DNA from 4 places in the Pseudochelatococcus lubricantis genome. Region 1 is predicted to be linked to each of the others. Evidence: predicted binding sites of a transcription regulator. Region 1 holds the regulator's gene; each other region holds the start of a gene.
The links. The regulator LexA, encoded in region 1, represses DNA repair genes until DNA is damaged. The targets are predictions, from matches to a motif close to TGTTCNNNNTGTGTTCNG.
Positions count from the first base shown of each region.

Region 2: a site for LexA is predicted at 2,311-2,328, ahead of recA (recombinase RecA). Genes of this name have one in related genera too.
Region 3: a site for LexA is predicted at 1,721-1,738, ahead of ACFFJ7_RS07030 (YifB family Mg chelatase-like AAA ATPase). Genes of this name have one in related genera too.
Region 4: a site for LexA is predicted at 1,455-1,472, ahead of ACFFJ7_RS03465 (DNA recombination protein RmuC). Genes of this name have one in related genera too.

Region 1 is NZ_JBHLXC010000002.1:1,112,931-1,116,673, forward strand. Features, by position in the region: gene ACFFJ7_RS07830 (ComEC/Rec2 family competence protein) at 1-1,071, shown strand, start outside; gene lexA (transcriptional repressor LexA) at 1,201-1,986, opposite strand; gene parE (DNA topoisomerase IV subunit B) at 2,176-3,743, opposite strand, start outside.
Region 2 is NZ_JBHLXC010000001.1:652,884-656,626, forward strand. Features, by position in the region: gene cysD (sulfate adenylyltransferase subunit CysD) at 1-237, shown strand, start outside; gene cysN (sulfate adenylyltransferase subunit CysN) at 256-2,175, shown strand; gene recA (recombinase RecA) at 2,405-3,490, shown strand; gene alaS (alanine--tRNA ligase) at 3,741-3,743, shown strand, end outside.
Region 3 is NZ_JBHLXC010000002.1:919,243-922,985, forward strand. Features, by position in the region: gene ACFFJ7_RS07015 (2Fe-2S iron-sulfur cluster-binding protein) at 1-247, shown strand, start outside; gene ACFFJ7_RS07020 (universal stress protein) at 350-775, shown strand; gene ACFFJ7_RS07025 (Spy/CpxP family protein refolding chaperone) at 934-1,467, opposite strand; gene ACFFJ7_RS07030 (YifB family Mg chelatase-like AAA ATPase) at 1,809-3,347, shown strand; gene ACFFJ7_RS07035 (hypothetical protein) at 3,501-3,743, shown strand, end outside.
Region 4 is NZ_JBHLXC010000002.1:122,710-126,452, reverse strand. Features, by position in the region: gene ACFFJ7_RS03470 (short-chain fatty acyl-CoA regulator family protein) at 1-237, shown strand, start outside; gene ACFFJ7_RS03465 (DNA recombination protein RmuC) at 222-1,424, opposite strand; gene def (peptide deformylase) at 1,527-2,075, shown strand; gene ACFFJ7_RS03455 (GNAT family N-acetyltransferase) at 2,072-2,659, shown strand; gene ACFFJ7_RS03450 (50S ribosomal protein L25/general stress protein Ctc) at 2,834-3,442, shown strand; gene pth (aminoacyl-tRNA hydrolase) at 3,539-3,743, shown strand, end outside.

The DNA of each region.
Region 1 (3,743 bases):
CTCGCAGCGTTGGTGTGCCTGACATTGCAGCCCGAAGCCATGCTCGGTCCGAGCTTCCAGATGTCGTTCGCCGGCGTGGCGGCACTGATCGCGCTCTTCGAGCGGTGGGATGACCCCGAGCCGGCGGCGAACGCCCTGCCACTGCGGGAAGGCGGGCCGCCGGGTGCGTCCTCCGCCGACGGGCGGCAGGGGCGGCTTTACCGGATGACGGTGATGAGCGTCATGACCACAGTCGTGGCGATGCTCGCGACCGGGCCCTTCAGCACCTATCACTTCCAGACCTTCAACCCGTGGGGAATCCTGGGCAATGCCTTCGGCCTGCCCATCGTCGAACTCGTGGTCATGCCGTTCTCCTTCCTTGCCGTGGCGCTTTATCCGCTCGGTCTCGATGGCCCCTTCTGGCATCTCGCCGGCCTCGCTGCCGTGCCGGTGTTGGCGGGCGCGCGGATCGCCGCCGGCTTTCCCGGCGCTGTTGTCGTCGTGCCGGCTTTCGGCGTCGGCGCCCTTTCGCTGCTCGCCTTCGGTATGCTCTGGGCCTGCCTGTGGTCGACGCCGCTGCGGTGGCTCGCTGTTCTGCCGGTGGCGGTCGGTGTTGCGTTTGCCGCCGCGCCCGCGCGGCCCGACGTTCGCATCGACCGCGAGGGACGCGGCGCCGCCGTGCGGAGCGCCGGCGGTCGATTCGTCATCCTCGGCAATCCTTCCGCCTTCGTCGTCGAGCAGTGGTTGAAGGCGGACGGCGACGGGCGCCGAGCGGACGATCCCGCGCTCAAACACAACGTCGCCTGCGACAGGTTCGGCTGCGTCGCCCGGCTCGCCGATGGCCGCAGCGTCGCCTTCACCCGCGACCCCGCTGCGCTCGCCGAGGATTGCAGGCGCGCCGCCCTGCTGATCACGCCCCGCCAGACGCCGCCAGACTGTGCCGCAGCCTATGTGATCGATCGCGAAGACCTGCAACGGTTGGGCGCCATCGCGCTGACATCCGGCAATGGCGGACTGATCGTGGAAAGCACGCATGACAGCAATGTGGCCGGCGGGGAAGGGCGGCCCTGGCGCCGGCCCGCAGGACGCTAGAGTACACTCCGATCAGGTGGAATGATCTGATCAGCTAAATCGTTGAAATAAAAGACTTGCCAAATCAAAGCTTTGCGGAGAATGGCGCCGGAAGAGACGCCTGCTCGCGTGTTCGCTGCCCGATACGCCTCAGTAACGGCGGACCAGACTGACGAGCTTGCCCTGGATGCGCACCCTGTCGGGGCCGAGCACCCTTGTTTCGTAGGCAGGATTGGCCGCCTCCAGCGCGATGGAGGAGCCGCGTTTGCGCAGGCGCTTCAGGGTAGCTTCCTCGTCGTCGATGAGAGCGACGATGATATCGCCCGTCTCCGCCATATCCTGCTTGCGCAGAATGACCGTGTCTCCGTCGAGAATGCCGGCCTCGATCATCGAATCGCCGCGCACCTCAAGGGCGAAGTGCTCCCCCGACGACGACAGCAGCTCCGGCGGCAGCGCCAGCGTGTGGCTGCTGTTCTGGATCGCGCTGATCGGCGTGCCGGCCGCGATTCGCCCCATCACGGGGATCTGCGTCGTGTTGCCGGCCGTCGCTTCACCCGAATCGATGCTCACCCGCTCGCCCGCGGCGCGCAAGACGTTCCCGCTGGCGCGTACCGGGCTCGCAGTCTCGCGTCCGCTTTCCCGCACAGCGCCGCCGTCCCGGCCGAGGCCGCCCTCGACGATGCTGGGACTGAACCGCCCGCGCGGAACCGGCGCGGACAATGCCTCCGGCAGGCGAATCACCTCGATAGCGCGGGCGCGGTTGGGAAGGCGTCGGATGAAGCCGCGTTCCTCCAGCGCGATGATGAGGCGGTGAATGCCCGATTTGGAGCGCAGATCAAGCGCATCTTTCATCTCGTCGAACGAAGGCGGAACCCCGGATTCCCGCATGCGTTCATGAATAAAACGAAGCAGATCGTGTTGCTTGCGCGTCAACATGGTCTACACATCCTTCCCGGATCAGCGCCCTGCGGCATTTCGTGGAACGGGATTCCATGAAACGAAACACGAACACTATACAAGTTCTTAATGTGTTCCGCAAGCGTCACTATTCGGCATGATCGTTAAAACTTGCCTCCGCCGCGCGGCTTTTTTCGGCATCCCGCGGAGATATTCGGCCGCCCCGCGTCAGATATCGAGATCCGTGGCGAAGGCGGCGTTTTCCTGGATGAAGGAGAAGCGCGCTTCCGGCTTGTTGCCCATCAGCCTTTCCACGGCATCGCTGGTCTGCGGGCGCGCGTCTTCCTCGACGACGACGCGCAGCAGGGTGCGCTTGCGTGGGTCCATGGTGGTTTCCTTGAGCTGCGCCGGCAGCATCTCGCCAAGGCCCTTGAAGCGGCCGATCTCGGCCTTCTTGCCCTTGAACGTCGTGCGCATGAGTTCCTGCCGGTGCGCCTCGTCGCGCGCGTAGACGGTCTTGCCGCCGTGGGTCAGGCGGAACAGCGGCGGCACCGCGAGGTAGAGATGTTGTTCGTCGATGAGGCGCGGCGTCTGGCGCCAGAAAAAGGTGATGAGGAGCGAGGCGATATGCGCGCCGTCCACATCGGCGTCGGTCATGATGATGATCTTTTCGTAGCGGAGATCCGCGCCGCGGTAGGCGGAGCCAATGCCGCAGCCGAGCGCCAGCATGAGGTCGGCGATCTGCTGGTTCTGCAGGAGCTTATCGCGTCCGGCTGAAGCCACGTTGAGGATTTTCCCGCGCAGCGGCAAGATGGCCTGCGTGGCGCGGTCGCGCGCCTGCTTGGCCGAGCCGCCCGCCGAATCACCCTCCACCAGAAAAAGCTCCGATCCCGCTGCCCCCGCCTTCGTGCAGTCCGCGAGCTTGCCGGGGAGGCGCAGGCGGCGGGTTGCCGTCTTGCGGGCGATGTCCTTTTCGGCACGGCGTCGCAGCCGTTCCTCGGCCCTGTCCACCGTCCAGTCGAGCAGGCGGCCCGCCTGCTGGGGCGATGCGGCGAGCCAGTGGTCGAAGGCGTCGCGCACCGCACTTTCCACGATGCGGGAAGCTTCGGCGGTCGCGAGCCTGTCCTTCGTCTGGCCCTGGAACTCCGGTTCGCGGATGAACACGGACAGCATGGCCGCGCAGGAAACCATGACGTCTTCCGCCGTGATCTGGGCCGCGCGCTTGCTCTGGTTGACACGCTCGGCGTGGTCGCGCAGGCCGCGCAGCAGGGCGTTGCGCAGGCCCTGTTCATGCGTGCCGCCCTCGGGTGTCGGGATGGTATTGCAGTATGAGGCGACATGGCCGTCGTCCTCCGCATACCAGGCGATAGCCCATTCGAGCGAGCCGTGCCCGCCCGGCCTGCCGTCGCCGCCGGACTTGTCGATGCGCCCGGAAAAGAGGCCGTCGACGACGAGTGTGCGGCCTTCGATCTCCTGCGTGAGATAGTCCTTCAGGCCGCCGGGAAAACGGAAGGTGGCCTCGGGCGGAACCTTGTCGTTGCCGGCCAGCAGCGCCGGCGCGCACCGCCAGCGAATCTCGACACCGCCGAACAGGAAGGCCTTGGAGCGCGCCATACGGAAGAGGCGGGCGGGGTCGAAGCGCGAGCCCGCGGTGAAGATTTCGGCGTCGGGCCTGAAGCGCACCTTGGTGCCGCGCCGGTTGTGCACGCGCCCCACCGTCTGCAGCGGGCCGAGCGGCAGCCCGCGCGCGTAATCCTGCCGGTAGAGCGTCTGCCCGCGCGCCACCTCGACCTCCA
Region 2 (3,743 bases), on a different contig from region 1:
ATGGTCGACGACGAGCGCTTCCCTCTCCGGCCCGGCGAGCGGCCACAGCTGCGCACGGTTCGCTTCCGTACGCTGGGTTGCTACCCATTGACGGGCGCCATCCCCTCGCAGGCGCAAACGCTGGAGGACGTCATCGCCGAACTCGACTCGTCCTCGGTTTCCGAACGGCAAGGGCGCGTGATCGATCATGACGGCGGCGCCTCTATGGAGCGCAAGAAACGTGAGGGATACTTCTGAATGAGCGCCGTTCCCGCCATGCCACAGGCCGAATCTTCCACCGCCGGTCATCCGTCGTCCGGCGACGGGGCGCGCGGCCTGCTGCGCTTTCTCACCTGCGGTTCCGTCGATGACGGAAAATCCACGCTGATTGGCCGCCTGCTGTATGAAACGAGCGCGGTGTACGACGATCAGCTCACCGCGCTGGCGGATGATTCGCGGCGCGTCGGCACCACGGGCGGGGATATCGACTTCGCGCTGTTGGTCGACGGGCTTGAGGCCGAGCGCGAACAGGGCATCACCATCGACGTCGCCTATCGCTATTTCTCGACAGCGCGCCGGTCGTTCATCGTCGCCGACACGCCCGGTCACGAACAGTACACGCGCAACATGGCGACAGGCGCCTCTAACGCCGATCTCGCGATCCTGCTGATCGACGCCCGCAAGGGCCTGCTGACCCAGACGCGCCGGCATAGCGTCATCGTCTCCCTGCTCGGCATCCGCCACGTGGTGCTCGCCATCAACAAGATCGACCTCGTCGGCTTCGACGAGAAGCGGTTCAACGACATCGTCGCCGATTATCGTGTGTTTGCCGAAAAGCTCGGCTTTCTCGGAATCGAGGCTATTCCGCTGTCGGCGCGGTTCGGCGACAACATTTCTACGCCCAGCATTTCCACGCCGTGGTACAAGGGGCCGACGCTCCTCGGCCACCTCGAAACCATCGACGTCCGGGAAGCCGGGGACGATGGCCCGTTCCGTTTTCCTGTGCAATGGGTCAACCGGCCCAATCTCGATTTTCGCGGATTCTCCGGCACGGTGGCTGGCGGGCGCGTCAGGGTGGGTGACGCGGTCGTGGCCGCCGGCTCCGGCAAGACAAGCCAGGTCGCGCGCATCGTGACCTTCGACGGCGACCGCCCGGAGGCACGGTCGGGTGACGCCATCACGCTGGTGCTCGAGGACGAGATCGACGCGCCGCGCGGGGAGGTCTTCGCCGCTACGAAACATCGTCCGATCGTCGCTACGCGCCTCGCCGCACGCCTCGTATGGATGGCGGATGAGATGCTGGTGCCAGGGCGCTCCTACAATCTCAAGATCGGCACGCGCGTGGTACCGGCGACGGTGCGCGCCATCCGCCATTATCTCGATGTCGAGACCCTGGCGGAGGTGCCGGTCGTGTCGCTTGGCCTCAACGCCATCGGCCTCGTCGAGATCGAGACGCTTGTGCCCGTTGCCTTCGACCCCTACGCGGAAAATCACCAGACGGGCGCTTTCATTCTCATCGACCGTTTCAACAACGCGACAGTCGCCGCGGGAATGGTCGCGCAACCGCTCGGCGCGACGAACGTGTACCGTCACGGGTTCGACGTGGACCGCGCCGCGCGCGCCGCCATCAAGCACCAGCGCCCGCTGGTGCTGTGGTTCACGGGATTGCCGGGCTCCGGCAAATCGACCATCGCCAATCTCGTGGAGGCGAAGCTCAACGCGCTTGGCCGCCATACCATGACGCTCGATGGCGACAGCCTGCGGCAGGGACTGAATGCCGATCTCGGTTTCGACCCACCCTCGCGCACGGAGAACATTCGCCGCGTCGGCGAGGTCGCTCGGCTGATGACGGAAGCGGGCCTCGTGGTGCTGTGCGCCTTCGTTTCGCCCTTCCGCGCCGACCGTGACAGGCTGCGCGAGCGCTTTGCGCCCGACGAATTCGTCGAAATCTTTGTCGACGCGCCGCCTGACCTGTGTGCCGAGCGTGACCCGAAGGGCCTTTATGCACAGGCAAAAGAGGGCAAGATAGCTGCCTTTACCGGCATCGGCCAGGAATACGAGCCACCACTGAAGCCCGACCTTCACCTGGACGCCTCGCTGCCCGATCCCGAAGCGCTGGCGAACCAGGTCGTGGAAAAGGTCGAGACGCTGCTTCTGGGGGCTGAGTTGTCAGCCGAGACGTCCGCCGGACTGTAACGGCCGTCGAGGGGCGTCAAGCCGATATCTGCAACAATTTTTGTGGCCGGCGCATGCGGCATGCGCCGGCCGACCATTCCGTATGAGCATTCTTCCCGCATGGCATCCCTTATCCGCGTTTCATTGCGGATAAGTTGGAACATAAAAAGAACTTGTGCGCAAGAACAAAATATGTACCATATCCGGTGCGCGTTGAAATTCGCGGTGGGGTGCCATAAGGAATAGCGTCATGTCAAAAGCCGATTTGCGACTCGTGGAAGGTAGCTCGATGGACAAGACAAAGGCGCTCGACGCCGCGCTGGCGCAGATTGAACGGGCGTTCGGCAAGGGCTCGATCATGCGGCTCGGCAAGGCGCAGGACCGGGTCGAGATCGAGACCGTGTCGACGGGCTCGCTTGGCCTCGATATCGCGCTCGGCGTCGGCGGCCTGCCGCGCGGCCGCATCATCGAGATTTTCGGCCCTGAGTCATCGGGCAAGACGACGTTGGCGCTTCATACCGTCGCGGAGGCTCAGAAACGCGGTGGCACCTGCGCGTTCATCGATGCCGAACATGCGCTCGATCCGATCTACGCGCGCAAGCTCGGCGTCAGCCTTGACGATCTTCTGATATCTCAGCCCGATACCGGCGAGCAGGCGCTCGAAATCTGCGATACGCTGGTGCGCTCGGGCGCGATCGAGGTGCTCGTCGTCGATTCGGTGGCGGCGCTGACGCCGCGCGCGGAGATTGAAGGCGAGATGGGCGACATGCAGCCGGGCCTCCAGGCGCGTCTGATGAGCCAGGCGCTGCGCAAGCTCACCGCATCCATTTCGCGCTCCAACACGATGGTAATCTTCATCAACCAGATCCGCATGAAGATAGGCGTCATGTACGGTTCTCCCGAGACGACGACCGGCGGCAATGCCCTGAAGTTCTATGCCTCGGTGCGTCTCGATATCCGGCGCATCGGCTCCATCAAGGACCGCGAGGAGGTCGTCGGCAACGCGACGCGCGTCAAGGTCGTCAAGAACAAGGTGGCGCCGCCCTTCAAGCAGGTCGAGTTCGACATCATGTATGGTGAAGGGGTGTCCAAGCTTGGCGAACTGCTCGATCTCGGCGTGAAGGGCGGCATCGTCGACAAGTCGGGCGCGTGGTTTTCCTACGACAGTCAGCGACTGGGGCAGGGGCGCGAGAACGCGAAACAGTTTCTCAAGAGCAATCCTGAAGTCGCAGACAGGATCGAGGCGGCCATCCGCCAGAACTCGACAGTGCTGGCGGATCGTATTCTCGAAAACGTCGATCCGTCGACTGAGGATGCCGATGAGGGTGCCGGCTGATATAGCGGCCGGAAGATGCCGCATCCGTTTCTAAAAAATGCCGCGCATGCGCTTTTCCGGATTTCCAAACGTATGAAATCCCGATAGTCAAGGCTTTTGCGGGACGCCATCCTGCCTGTCGAACCGGGTTGCGGGCCTTGCCGCCAGCGTCTATGCCGGTTGGACGGCGGGCGATGGCGATGCCGGGAGTTCGGAATGGCGACGGATCGCTTGTGCAGCACGTCCGTCCCAGGGGTCAGGCAGGGCGTAAATG
Region 3 (3,743 bases), 190 kb from region 1:
GGAGACCGCCGTCCGCAACGCCATTCCGGAAATCGTGGGCGAGTGCGGGGGCGCGTGTGCCTGTGCCACCTGCCACGTCTATGTCGATGACATGTGGGTCGACATCGTCGGCGAACCCGTAGACATGGAGGAGGATATGCTCGACTTCGCGCTCGACGTGCGGCCGAACTCCCGACTCTCCTGCCAGATTCGCGTCAGCGACGCGCTCGACGGGCTCGTTGTTCACACGCCGGAACGTCAGGCGTAATAATATGGACGGCGCGCGATTCATGCGTGCGATTGATGCAGGACAAGGCCGCAGGCGGCCATCGCCGCGATAGTGAGCCTGTTGAGCGAAGGAGAGCGGACCATGTTCAAGAAGATTCTCGTTCCGGTCGACCTGGCGGATCTCGATATCGCGCGCAAGGCTGTCGCGCGGGCGGCGGCGCTGGCGCGGGAATCGGGCGGCACCGTGCGGCTCGTCTATGTGCGCTCCGTGCTGCCGGTGTCGTTTGTGGAGTTCGTGCCGCCGGATTTCGACGAGGAGCAGGCGAAGCAGGCGGCCGACGATCTGACGGAGTTCGCCAAGAGCGTTCCCCTGCCGCCCGAGCGTGTTTCGACCGCTGTGCGGCTCGGCGCGGTCTACAATGAGGTGCTGGAGGAGGCGTCGGAGATGGGCGCGGACCTGATCGTCGTGTCTTCGCACCAGCCGGGCGTCTCGACCTACCTCATCGGCTCCAACGCCGCGACCATCGTGCGCCACGCCACCTGTTCCGTGCTGGTGCTGCGCGACTAGAGGCTGCCTTGTTTCAACGTAAACAGGACAGATTCCGGTTTCCGTGAATTGAGGCATGATCTGACACGCCAGCCGCCGAGCCGGTAAGCGACTCGGAAACGATGAAGGCCGGCGTCCTCGCGGGCGCCGGCCTTCCTATGAACGGGGTGAAGAGGCGGTCAGCGCTGGTGGCGAGGCCCGCCGGGGCCGCCGAGCGCATCGCGCAGCAGCACGCCAAAACGCCGCTTCTGGGCATCGTTCAGGCTGTCATAGAGCGGCTTGGCCGCCTCGGCCACCTTGGTGAGATTGTCCGCACGTGCCCGCAGGCCCTCGGCCTGCCAGGAGAGCACCTGCAGCACATCGCGGCGCTCGCGGCGTTCCCCGCTATCCGCCTCGCTGTCATCCTCGTCGCGGCCGGCGCGACGTTCGGCGAGCCGTTCCGCGCGCTCGTCGGCGATGCCGCGCAGCGCGGTTTCAAGGGCGGTCCAGTGGGGCTCCTGCTCGGACGTGAGCTGCAGGCCGGCCTTCAGGGCCGCGAGTCGGGCGGCGACGAAAGCGGCGCGGTCCTCAGCGGAGAAGCGCGGACCCTGCTGGCGGTCGCGCTCGACCTTCTCCACCGCGGGCTTGCTGTCCTTCTGGTCGGCCTGGGCGAACGCGGGCGTCAGGCCGGCGAGAAGCAGGGCGGTGGAAGCGGCAACGATTGCTTTTTTCATATCCGGTCGTCCTTTCGGATCACTCTCGGTTGCGATGCAAAAAAATATGCCGCCGCCCCGGCCCGCATTCAAGTTAACTTTCCTTAAGGTGGCAGAAGCCATTATTAAATTTATGTAACATATGAAACAATAAAGAGAAATTGTATTTAAATATCTAAATTTTTTATTAAAAAATCATCAAATAATATCGATTTTTTTATGAATTACGTATTTTGATTTTCTTTAAATAATAAAATAAAGGAATTTTGAATTATGTTCATTAATTGTTCTTGAGTGGCGCTGATGGCTGTACTATTGTGCTCGCACATGGAGCGCCGGTGTGCGGTTTTCGGGGATGATGGATGGTTGCGCGGGTTGCGACGGTTGCTTTCGAGGGGATCGAGGCGCGCCCCGTCGACGTGCAGGTGCTCGTGTCGTCGGGGGTGGTGGCGTTTTCCGTCGTCGGCCTGCCGGACAAGGCGGTCGGCGAATCGCGGGAGCGCGTACGCGCCGCGCTTGCGGCCTCCGGGCTGGCGATGCCCGCGAAGCGCGTCACCGTCAATCTCGCGCCGGCGGATATGCCGAAGGAGGGCTCGCACTACGACCTGCCGATCGCGCTGGCGGTCATGGCGGCGATCGGCGCCATTCCGGCCGATGCGCTGGCCGGTTACGTCGTGCTCGGCGAGCTGGCACTCGACGGCACGTTGGCGTCGGTGGCGGGCGCGCTGCCGGCGGCCATGGCCGCGGCGGAACGCGGGCTCGGCCTCATCTGCCCGGCGGCCTGCGGTCCGGAGGCGGCATGGGCGGGCGGCGATCTCGACATCGTGGCGCCTGCCTCGCTCGTGCAGCTCGCCAACCATGTCAGGGGCACGCAGGTGCTGGCGCGTCCCTCGCCGGCGGTGGAGCGGGCAGGCGCGCCGATGCCCGATCTCGGCGACATTCGCGGGCAGGAGAGCGCGCGCCGCGCGCTGGAAATCGCCGCGGCCGGCAACCACAACCTGCTGCTGCACGGCCCGCCCGGCAGCGGCAAGTCGATGCTCGCGAGCCGCCTGCCGTCGATCCTGCCGCCACTGACGCCGCGCGAACTGCTGGAGGTGTCGATGGTCCATTCGGTCGCGGGCCTCCTTGCCGAAGGCGCGCTCACGGACAGGCGGCCGTTCCGCGCCCCGCATCATTCCGCCTCCATGGCGGCGCTTGTCGGCGGCGGCGTGCATGCGCGGCCCGGCGAAGTGTCGCTGGCGCACAATGGTGTGCTGTTCCTCGACGAATTGCCCGAGTTCGCGCCCCAGACGCTCGACGGCCTCCGCCAGCCGATGGAGGCCGGCGAGGTGCTGATCTCCCGCGCCAACAGGCGGGCGGTCTATCCAGCGCGCTTCCAGCTCGTCGCTGCGATGAACCCCTGCCGCTGCGGCCATGCGACGGAACCGGGCTTCGCCTGCCGGCGCCAGCCCAACGACCGTTGCACGGCGCAATATCAGGCGCGCCTTTCCGGCCCGCTGCTCGACCGCATCGATCTCGCCATAGAGGTGCCGGCAGTGACGGCCGCCGATCTCATCCAGCCGCAGGCGGCGGAAAGCTCGGCCGCCGTCGCCGCGCGGGTGGCGCGGGCGCGGGACATGCAGGCGCGCCGCTATCGCGCCCTCGGCCTCGCCGCCGGCGGAACCAACGCCCACTGCCCGCCGCCGCTGCTGGAGGAGGTGGCGCAGCCGGACGGCGCGGGCCTCGTCCTGCTGCGTGACGCGGCCGACTCCATGCGCCTGTCGGCCCGCGGCTATCACCGCGTGCTGCGCATGGCGCGCACCCTCGCCGACCTCGACGGTGAGGAGAGAGTCGGCCGGCGGCATCTGGCGGAAGCGTTGTCCTATCGCGGCGGCATCGGGCGGATCGCGGCGGCGGCATGAGAGGAATGGTTGTTGCGTGCATGCAACAGTTTTTTATCAACATGCATATTCCGCCCGGTGTTAACCGCATTGCAATAACTTGCTGGCGGCGGGCGCGTCATGGCCCTATGGTAACAGGCAAGGGACAGTCGACGCAGTCTGGTGAGCGTGAGCATGATCATAGACGTAAACGAAACAGGCGATCTCCATGACGTGATGGACGAGAAGCGGGCAGCGCTCTTCTATCTGAAGGAGGCGTTCGCGGAGGCGCAACTCGACGGTCTGGACGAGGATTGCATCGCGCATGCGGCGCTGTTCGCCGCCTTTCACACGCTGGTCGCGACCTACGGCGAGGAAGCCGTGGCGGATTTCGCCGAGCGCCTGCCCGACCGCGTCCGCGCCGGCTGCTTCTCGTCC
Region 4 (3,743 bases), 990 kb from region 1:
TACCGCGCGCCCAGCAAGACCTTCGCCGTCGCGCTGGGCTGCGACCTGCGGCACGCGGGCCGGCTCGTCTATTCCGACGGGCTCGACCTCAACAACCCGGCCGCCGCCACGCCGATCGGCGTCGGCTGCAAGGTCTGCGAGCGTCCCGCCTGCCCGCAGCGCGCCTTCCCGCCCATCGGCCGGGCGCTGAAGGTGGACGAGACGCGCCGCCACTTCTCGCCCTATTCGGGCGAGTGAGCCGGGGGCGCCATGCCGCGGGGAGGCAGGCCGCGAGAAGCGGTGCCGTTCATGTCGCGCGGGGGCGGGGCGTCCTCGAAGTCGAGGGCGGCGATCGCCTCGCCGCGCCGCGCCACCTTGTCGGCCGAGACACGGATCTGGCCGACGTCCTCCTGCGCCTGCCGGAAATGCGTGTCGAGCTTGTCCACCCGCTCGCGCAGGCGGCCGATGTCGTCGACGAGGCGGCCGACCTCCGACTGGATGACGCGCGCCTCCTCGCGCATGCGCGTGTCGCGGATCAGCGACTGCACGAGCTGGATCGCCATGGTCAGCAGCGAGGGCGAGACGAAGATCACCCGCGCGCGGTGCGCCCGCTGCACCAGATCGTCGAAATGCTCGTGCAGGTCGGCGTAGATCGACTCGGAGGGCACGAACAGCAGCGCGATGTCCTGCGTCTCCCCCGGCAGCAGGTATTTTTCGGCGACCTCGCGGATGTGGTAGCCGATGTCGTTGCGCACGCGCTGGACAGCGCGCCGCCTCGCCTCGCCGTCGTTCGCCTCGCGGAAGGCAGAGAGGCCCTCCAGCGGGAACTTGGCATCGACGGCGAGCGGCAGGTCGCCCGGCAGGTCGATGAGGCAGTCCGGCCGCTTGCCGTTGGCGAGCGTGGGCTGGAAGCGATAGCCGTTCGCCGGCAGGCCGTCGCGGACGATCGCCTCCATCCGCCCCTGCCCGAAGGCCCCGCGCGCCTGTTTGTTGGCGAGAACATCCTTCAGCCCGAGGACATGGCCGGAGAGTTCGGACAGGTTCTTCTGCGCCGCGTCGATGAGCGCAAGCCGTTCGTTGAGGCTGGCGATATGAGCCGCCGTATGCCTGGCGGAGGCGTCGAGGTTCTGCCCCACACGATGCTGCAGCCCCTCCAGCCGCTCGGACAGGAAGCGCGCCAGATCGTTCTGCCGCGTGCCGAACACCTCGGCGACGGTCTGCATGCGGCCCGTGAGCTGCGCCTGCAGGCCGCGCATCTCGGCCAGCCGTGCGTCGAGTTCCCGCGCCCGCTCGTGGGCGGCGAAGGCCTCCTCGCGCCGCGCCCGCGCCAGCCCGGCGAGCTGCACGGCGATGGCTGCGAGCAGCACGAAGGCCGCCGCGCCCGCCCCCGCGAGGGCATGGAGCAGCGGCACCGGATGGCCGAAGAGGACGATCGCGTCATTCATGTCGCATCTATAGCCGATTCGCGCCGCAGATCGAACGAATAAAGAACATGTTGACCTCGGGGTAAAGAATGCTTATCTCGCTGCCATCAAGGCAGAGGCACGATGACGATCCTTCCCATTCTTGTACTTCCCGACCCCCGGCTGCGGCTGGTTTCCAAGCCGGTCGAGGCGGTGACCGACGATATCCGCACGCTCGTCGCGGACATGTTCGAGACCATGTACGACGCGCCCGGCATCGGGCTGGCGGCGATTCAGGTCGGCGTGCCCAAGCGGCTGCTGGTCGTCGATGTCGGCAGCCGCGAGGAAGAGCGCCAGCCGATGACCGTCATCAACCCCGAGATCGTCTGGGAGTCGGACGACGAGTTCCGCGTTCATCAGGAGGGGTGCCTCTCCATTCCCGAGTACTATGAGGAGGTGGAGCGCCCGGCGCGCGTGCGCGTGCGCTACATGGATCTCGACGGCGCGACGCGGGAGATCGAGGCCGACGGCCTGCTCGCTACCTGCCTGCAGCACGAGATCGATCATCTGAACGGCGTGCTGTTCATCGATCACCTGTCGCGGTTGAAGCGCGAGCGGGTCAGCCGCAAGTTCGCAAAGGCGGCGAAGCATGCCGGCCGGGCCGGCGGCGAGGGCGAGCACACGGAGGCATGACGCAGGAAATGACGGAACTCGACAGTCCGGCGGATGCGATCACGGGCGGGCGCCGGCCTTCCGCGGGCTCTCTGCCATTCGCCTGGCGCCCCATGGAGCCCAACGACCTTGACGGCGTGCATGCCGCCGGCGAGCGCGTGCATCCCGGCTATCCGGAGCGCATCGAGGTGTTCGCGGAGCGGCTGCGACTCTATCCGGAAGGCTGCCATGTGCTGGAGATGGACGGCGGGACGGCCGGCTACGTCATCAGCCATCCGTGGCATCCGATGATGCCGCCCAAGCTCGACAGCCTCGTGGTGGCGATGCCAACCTTCCCGGCGACGTTCTACATCCACGATCTCGCCCTGCTGCCGCAGGCGCGCGGCAGCGGCGCGGGCGCGCGGGCGGTCGCGCATCTGGCGGAACACACGCGCGCCATCGGCCTCGCCGACCTGTCGCTCGTGGCGGTGAACGCCTCCGCGCCGTTCTGGCGGCGGCAGGGGTTCGAGATCGTCGAGGATGCGCGTCTCGCCGCGTCGCTCAAAAGCTACGACACCGACGCGCGCTTCATGATGCGCCGGCTTGAGGCGGTTTTGCCGCTGTAGGCGGCGATTCGGGTTTGTAATCCGGAAAAAAATCTTTATAAGACGCTGGCGCCCGCGAGACACCCTTGGAGGCACGGGCGCTTTCGTGAGCCGGAGACCACCGGGCCGTGCATGTGCGCGGCCATTTGCATTTCCGGCAGTCGTTTACATTTTCGTTTGTCAAGGATGATCAATATGTCCGCTGCCCATTCGGCAAAGCCGCTCAAGGCTACGGCGCGCGCAGGGGTCGGCAAGGGGGCCGCCCGTGCAATCCGCCGTCAGGGTCAGGTTCCCGCCGTGATCTACGGCCTCGGCGCCCCCGCCCAACCCGTCGCGCTCGACTTCAACGAGACGAAGCGTCTCATCTACGCCGGCGGCTTCCTCAGCACGCTGTTCGAGATCGACGTCGACGGCAAGAAGACCACCGTCATTCCGCGCGATTACCAGCTCGACAAGGTGAAGGATTTCCCGATCCATGTCGACTTCCTGCGCGTGGCACGCGGCGCGAAGATCGAGGTCGAGGTGCCGCTGCACTTCGTCAACGAGGAAGCCGCTCCGGGCCTCAAGAACGGTGGCACGCTGAACATCGTTCACCACAAGATCGCGCTGGTCGTGGCGGCTGACGCCATCCCGGACAGCGTCGAGGTGGACGTCGGCAATCTGGAGATCGGTGACTCGGTCCACGCCGAGACCCTGAAGCTGCCGGAAGGCGCCGAGTTCGGCGCGATCGAGCGCGACTTCACGGTCGTCACCGTCGTTCCGCCCACGGTTTCCGAGGCGGCGGAGACGGAAGCGGCCAGCTAATAATCCGGCTGGACCGGAGACGGACGCTCGCGGATCGTGGCATGCGCGGGCGCCCGTCCCCCGGACGCGGCGGCGGAGCGTCATCGAGGGGGCGTCATGCAGCTCATTGTTGGACTGGGCAATCCCGGCGAACGTTATGCGCGCAACCGCCACAACATCGGCTTCATGGCTGTGGAGGCCATCGCCCGCGGGCACAATGCCGCGCCCTGGCGCAAGCGCTTCCATGGGCTGACGTCGGAGGCGGTGATCGGCGGCGAGCGCGTGCTGCTGCTGCTGCCGCAGACGTTCATGAACGAATCCG